DNA from 2 places in the Bacillus sp. JJ1533 genome. Region 1 is predicted to be linked to the other one. Evidence: predicted binding sites of a transcription regulator. Region 1 holds the regulator's gene; the other holds the start of a gene.

The links. Region 1 encodes Rex, which represses fermentation and respiration genes when NADH is low (regulators of the CRP and FNR family bind a similar motif). Its sites were predicted from a motif close to TTGTGAAATATTTCACAA; they were not measured.
Region 2: V7138_RS14825 (cytochrome C oxidase subunit II) is a predicted target of Rex. The motif match lies at 1,243-1,260, and genes of this name have one in related genera.

The regions. Positions count from the first base shown of each region.
Region 1 is NZ_JBALOV010000030.1:44,723-48,144, forward strand. Features, by position in the region: gene tatC (twin-arginine translocase subunit TatC) at 1-600, opposite strand, end outside; gene V7138_RS16045 (twin-arginine translocase TatA/TatE family subunit) at 617-808, opposite strand; gene V7138_RS16050 (redox-sensing transcriptional repressor Rex) at 844-1,488, opposite strand; gene moaC (cyclic pyranopterin monophosphate synthase MoaC) at 1,492-1,983, opposite strand; gene V7138_RS16060 (ABC transporter ATP-binding protein) at 2,118-3,422, shown strand, end outside.
Region 2 is NZ_JBALOV010000027.1:71,996-75,417, forward strand. Features, by position in the region: gene V7138_RS14820 (cbb3-type cytochrome c oxidase subunit I) at 1-643, opposite strand, end outside; gene V7138_RS14825 (cytochrome C oxidase subunit II) at 658-1,182, opposite strand; gene modB (molybdate ABC transporter permease subunit) at 1,318-1,971, opposite strand; gene V7138_RS14835 (Crp/Fnr family transcriptional regulator) at 2,145-2,849, shown strand; gene V7138_RS14840 (TIGR04053 family radical SAM/SPASM domain-containing protein) at 2,891-3,422, opposite strand, start outside.

The DNA of each region.
Region 1 (3,422 bases):
TACTAAAAGAACAAAATACGCATACTTTCGTATTTTCGTTAAGAACATTGGAGTGACGATTCCAAGCCTTGTTAAGAACATCACAACAACAGGCAACTGAAACAGGAAACCAAATGGTAAGGTTAGCTGTAATAGGAATTGAAAATATTCATTAATCCCGATTACCTGATTTATTTCAAGACGTCCTGCTAACCGCGTCATAAAGTCAACAACAAATGGAAATAGAATAAAATAGGAGAAAGATATTCCTAGTAAAAATAATATTACCGAAACTGGAATATAACTCAATGTTACCTTTCTTTCCCTCTCATACAAACCTGGACTAATGAAGGCCCAAAGCTGAAACAGTAAAAAAGGAGATGAGATAACAAATGCAATAATAAATGCAAAATTCATATAAATTTTAATTGGATCTGTTATCCGGAAAGCATTCATTGTCAACTCTTTAGCTTCTTCCGCGTTTTGCAAATAAACTATTACATGCTCTGCAAGAAAAAAGCTTCCTAAAGCAACAATGAAGAAGAAAACGACCACATAAATCAGTCGTTTTCGCAGCTCACCAATATGATCATAGACGGACATTTCTTTTTCTTCGTTCATGTGACTCATCCTATCATTACTTCACATCATGAGTTTCATTCTTCTTAACATCATCATCGTCATCATCTGCTAAACCTTTTGTTGCGTTCTTGAATTCACGCAAAGTATTACCCGCTGCTTTTCCTAATTGAGGTAACTTCTTTGGTCCAAAGATAAGTAACGCTGCAAATACGATCAATAGGATACTGCCAAAGCCAAGATTTCCCACTGTGAGTCACCTCCCTACAATTGTAAAGTCTATGTTTATTCTTCTTCATTTGAATAATGCTTTAAAAAGTAAACAAGTGCTTGTAGTTCAACAGCTAGATCAATATGGTGGACTCGTATATGGTCAGGCACATTGATTCTTGCTGGTGTGAAATTAAGAATCCCTTTGATTCCTTTTTTTACAAGGCGGTCAGTAATCGGCTGTGCAGCACCGACTGGTACAGTTAATATTGCAACCGTGACTTCATCAGGCAATACTTTTTCAAGATCATCTAAATGATGCACCGTAACTCCGCCAATACTACTACCTACCTTATTATAATCCACATCAAAGGCAAGCTCAATTTTTGTATTATTATTTTTCGAAAAATTATAGTGCAAAAATGCGGTACCTAAATTACCTACACCTATTAAGGTAACTTTCGTTAATTCGTCCTGATCAAGGGTCTTACTAAAAAAGGATAATAAGTAATTGACATTATAGCCATACCCTTTTTTTCCCAATGCGCCAAAATACGAAAAATCTCGTCTAATCGTGGCGGAATCAACCTTGACTGCATCACTTAGTTCTGCAGATGATACCCTCTGCTTCCCTGAGGCGTGCAAATTTTTCAAAAACCGATAATAGAGTGGCAGCCTTTTGGCAGTTGCTTGTGGTATTTTTGATTGTTCCAGATTCATGTTTTATTCCCCCGCTACTGGCCTTTTGAAATCTCCATTCTTTCCACCTGTTTTTTCGGCTAAATAGGTTGGTCCAATCACCATTCCTTTATCAACCGCTTTACACATATCATAAACAGTTAACGCACAAACTGAAGCAGCCGTAAGGGCTTCCATCTCAACGCCAGTACTTCCTTTAGTTTTAACTGATACGGTAATATGTAAAATATACTCGTCTTCGGTCGTCCAGTTAAACTGAATATCTACGCCCTTCAATGCCAAAGGATGGCACATCGGAATGATCTCTGATGTTTTTTTAGCTGCCATAATACCAGCAACTTGAGAAACCGCGAGAACGTCCCCCTTGCTAACCTCATTATTTATGATTTGCTCATAAATCAATTTATTTACAGTTATACTTGATTTTGCAATTGCTGTCCGAACGGTTTCCGACTTTTCCGTTATGTCGACCATTCTTGCTCGGCCTTGCTCGTTAAAATGGGTAAATGATGTCATTTTCAAAACCCTCCCATAAACTATACACTATTTTACCACATCTGTCTTTGGAATTACTGTGAACATTATCATTGCAGTTGCTCTATTAAGATAATATAAGATACACTGTTGATAGAAACAAGAGGTGAAATAATATGATTTTACTACAAGTAAATCAGCTCAAAAAGTATTTTGCTGCTGATCTTATTTTATCGAATATAAAATTAGAAGTACAAACGCGTGACCGGATTGCAGTTGTTGGTCGAAACGGTGCTGGAAAGTCTACTCTATTAAAAATCATTGCAGGCCAGATGTCCCATGATGGCGGTGAAATCATTAAGCCGAAAAGCGTCAACATCGATTACCTCGCACAGGATACTGGACTTGAATCAACTCTTACCATTTGGCAAGAAATGCTGACCGTCTTTGCACCTTTACAAAAACTAGAAAAAGATCTGCGAAACCTAGAAGTAAAAATGGGAGACCCATCCGTTTTTGAAAATCCAGTTGATTATCAAAAGCTGCTCGAAGAATACGACCAGCTCCAGGTCGATTTTAAGGAAAAGGGTGGATATCAATATGAAGCCGATATTCGTTCTATACTTCATGGTTTTAATTTTACAGAAGATGACTACGAAACGAAAATATCCAGCTTAAGCGGTGGTCAAAAAACACGTCTGGCCCTTTGTAAACTATTACTAACAAAGCCTGATTTATTGATTCTGGACGAGCCGACAAACCACCTCGATATTAGCACGCTTACCTGGCTTGAACAATATCTCCAAGGCTATCCTGGGGCACTCTTAATAGTATCCCATGACCGATACTTCCTAGACAAAGTCGTTAACCAGGTCTATGAGATTTCTAGACATACAAGCACCAAATATGTCGGAAACTACAGCAACTACTTAAAAATAAAGGCTGAAAACTATGAGCTCGATCTTAAAAAATTCGAAAAACAACAGGAAGAAGTTGAAAAATTAAAAGACTTTATCGCTAAAAACCTAGTCAGAGCTTCAACAACGAAACGCGCCCAAAGCAGACGAAAACAGCTTGAGCGTATGGAGCTGATGGACAGGCCATTAGGTGATGAAAAATCAGCTTCTTTCCATTTTGACATTGAAAGACAAAGCGGAAATGACGTATTAAGTGCAAAAGACATTACCGTTTCCTATGAGAAAACCAAACCGATCATTAAAAATGTTCATTTCAATATTTACCGCGGAGACAGTATTGCCTTAGTCGGTCCAAATGGGATTGGTAAATCAACCTTATTGAAAGCAATTATTGATAAGCTTGAGCATGTGGAGGGAACGATTCGCTTCGGATCACATGTAACGATTGGATACTATGATCAACAGCAGGCTGACCTTACCTCCAATAAACGGGTACTAAATGAATTATGGGATGAATATCCGCTTAAACCTGAAAAAGAAATCCGCACGGTTCTTGGGAACTTC
Region 2 (3,422 bases), on a different contig from region 1:
TAATTAGTACTGTTGCTCCCGCAACTAATGCAGTGGTATTGACAATTGAAACCATAGTACTAGCTACGACAGTCGCCGGGGGACCATAGCCTTTTTCCTTTCCAAATACAATGGACCAGCCTAGCCCTCCTCCTAAGCTTCCATATTGTTTAATAATTGCTCTAGCAACATCTAAATTTAGTAACAAAAATCCTACACCAAGGATAAGCATACCGCCTAAATAAAGCGCTGCTCCCGCTACTCCCCATCCACCAGCAGTGATAGAGGGCAACGGATATAGGAATGTCCATGCTCCAGCAAAGTTAAATACGAATATACCTACTAACACCAAGACGACTCCGATGATAAAGGTAATGAAATTCGTGATCAAAATTGTTTTGCTTAATTGAACATACTTACTAAGGAAGTACCACATCACAGCAGCTGCGGCTAATGCCGCTGCACCAATCATACCTGTTCCATGGACAGTCATAATCTCATAGAAAAATCCAGGGTCCACATCAATCATTTTTCCTTGTGCGAGTAGCATCAAAACTCCAAATACCATCATTGATAAAATGATTAAACCACCTGCTAATAGGTACAAAGCAATCGTTTTATTACGGGAGTTTTTTGTCCCTCCCGCTGTAATATTAGTAGACAACGTTAACCCCCTCCTTAATTTGTTACGACAATTTCACCAATCATGAGATGGTGAGCAAGTCCGCAGTATTCCATACATAAAATTTGGTATGTACCAGGCTCCGAGAATGTGTAGTACACAGTGTTTGTATAATCTGGCATTGCTTGGGTTTGGGCTAATAAATTCATGTCTTTATCATAGATACCAAAGCCATGGTTAACATCTGAGCTTGTGATATCGAATTCAATTGATTCCCCAACCTTGAATTCCGTTTGGCTCATATTCCAGCCAAATTGAACGGCTTCTACATCGACAATAACCGGATTTTCCTCTTGTCCATATACTGGTCTTTCAAACGGAAGATCCTGAAGTGTAAAGAACGTTGCAGTTCCAAATACAACGAGTAAAGCAATGAAATAAATCGTTCTAAAGCGGTACCATTTTTTCTGGATAGACTCATACTCTCTTCGTTTATTTGTTTTTAAGACGACGGTAATAAAAATAACTGTAATTAAGCTCATTAAAATAATGGAAAGATACCAAGCCGCTGTTTGGTACAAAGGAACCCCCTCCTAAATTCTCTTTTCAGCATGATTCTCACATATTGTTCAACCATAAATCTGTTAAGTTTGTCACAAAATGGGCAGAAAACGAAAAAAGACACATTCTTGTCAAGAATGCATCTTTTTTCATTTTTATTTAATTAAATAGGTTGACGCGAGCATCAGAAAGGAAATAAAGATAGTCGTTATGACCCATAACCAGGCAAGTTCCATGTTCCCAGTATCAATAGCCACATAAATTGCTGTTGGTAATGTTTGTGTTTTACCAGGTATATTACCAGCAAACATGAGGGTTGCACCAAATTCACCTAGTGCACGAGTAAAGCTTAAGATAAACCCTGTCACGATGGCTTTAAGCGACAGTGGTATGGAAACGTAAAGGAATATTCGAAATTCATCTGCTCCGTCCGTCCTAGCAGCATCCTCAATTTCGGTATTTACAGATCGAAACCCTGTTTTTACAGATTGATACATAAGTGGAAAAGCCACAACGGTAGAAGCAATAACCGCAGCCCACCAAGTGAACATAATGGGTTGGCCAGTTAATTTCTCAAAAAATGTTCCAACAAAACTATTTCTTCCAAATATCACGATTAATAAAAAACCAACTACTGACGGAGGAAGGACAAGTGGCAGCATTAATAGTGTTTCGAGAATGAGTTTACCCTTGAATTGCTTATGTGCCATCCACTTTCCTGTAACCAAACCAAGTAATAAGACAATACATCCCGCTGTGATCGCAATGGTTATTGATAGTTTGATAGGTGACCAAAAAAGCTGTTCCATAATCCAGACCTCAATTGTTAATAATTGTTCATAATTGACATAATCCCTTATTTTACAAGCACTTTAAAGCTTTTTTTCAAAAAGTGTGATTTATTATACACCTCATGAATAACTAACATTATATTATTTTCTTAAAGCAAAGTATAGCATTCCTGCTTAGGAAGGTGGTACCTATGAATCAAATAACATTACAAAAATCAGCAATCTCAGATGAATTAACAGAGCTTTTGAAATCAGCTAATCATGTGATTCATTTGGAAAAAGGCTCCTATTTATTTCGAGAAGGTATGAAAGCATCTGAGCTTTATCTGATTCTTTCAGGTCGGGTGAGGGTGAGTAAAGGAACGTCTGATGGCAGCGAACTCTCCCTTCGAATTTGTAGCCAAAATGAAATCGTTGGAGAGCTGACATTATTTACGGATGAACCAAAGTATTTATTTGATTGTCTACTTTTAGAAGATAGCGAAATTGCTGTTATTCCAAAGGACGAATTAGAACGAAAACTATTTGAAAATACGAACCTTGCATTTGAATTTATGAAATGGATGAGTGACCATTTCCGAAAAACACAAACAAAATTTAGAGATCTTGTTTTATTAGGAAGGAAAGGAGCATTGTATTCCACCTTAGTACGCATGACCAATAGTTATGGTATTCAAACCGATAACGGTATCCTAATTGATTTACATTTAACAAATCAGGAACTCGCTAATTTTTGTGCAACTACAAGAGAAAGTGTAAACCGAATGTTGCATGATTTGCGTGCTATGGGGGTAATCACCGTTTATAGAGGCTATATAACAATTCACGACTTAGCATATATTAAAAGGGAAATACAATGTGAGGAATGTCCAGCAAAGTATTGCAGTATTGAATAAGAAGCCATTAAAAGACCCATGGGAGCCCAGGGGTCTTTATATTACTTAAATGTTTTTTCCTTTTTACGAAGAGCTTCTGGGATATATACACAGAATGGTTCACTCTCCATGTAATCCCCCGTCATTGCATATGCACGGCATCGTGATCCGCCACATACATGTCGGAATTCACATACTCCACATTTCCCTTTATATTTGTCAGGATTACGCAAATCTTTAAAAATTGGTGATTCACGATAAATTTCAGCTAATGGTGTTTCACGGACATTTCCTGCTATTACAGGTAGTAACCCGCTTGGATACACATCGCCAATATGAGAAATAAAGACAAATCCATTGCCATCATTTACACCCTGTGGCGCTCTTCCAAGTCCATCAATCTGACCGGTTTTCCCCTTCATCAGTGCGTCTTCATAGCGAATTTGTTTATCAGGATCCTTTGTTTCTCTCAATTTTGATTGGATGACGACCCGACGATAATGCTGTGCTGCTGTCGTTTTAATATCGAATTTAACACGTTTACTTAAATCATATAACCAACGGAAAACTTTCTCGTGTTCCACAGGTGAAATC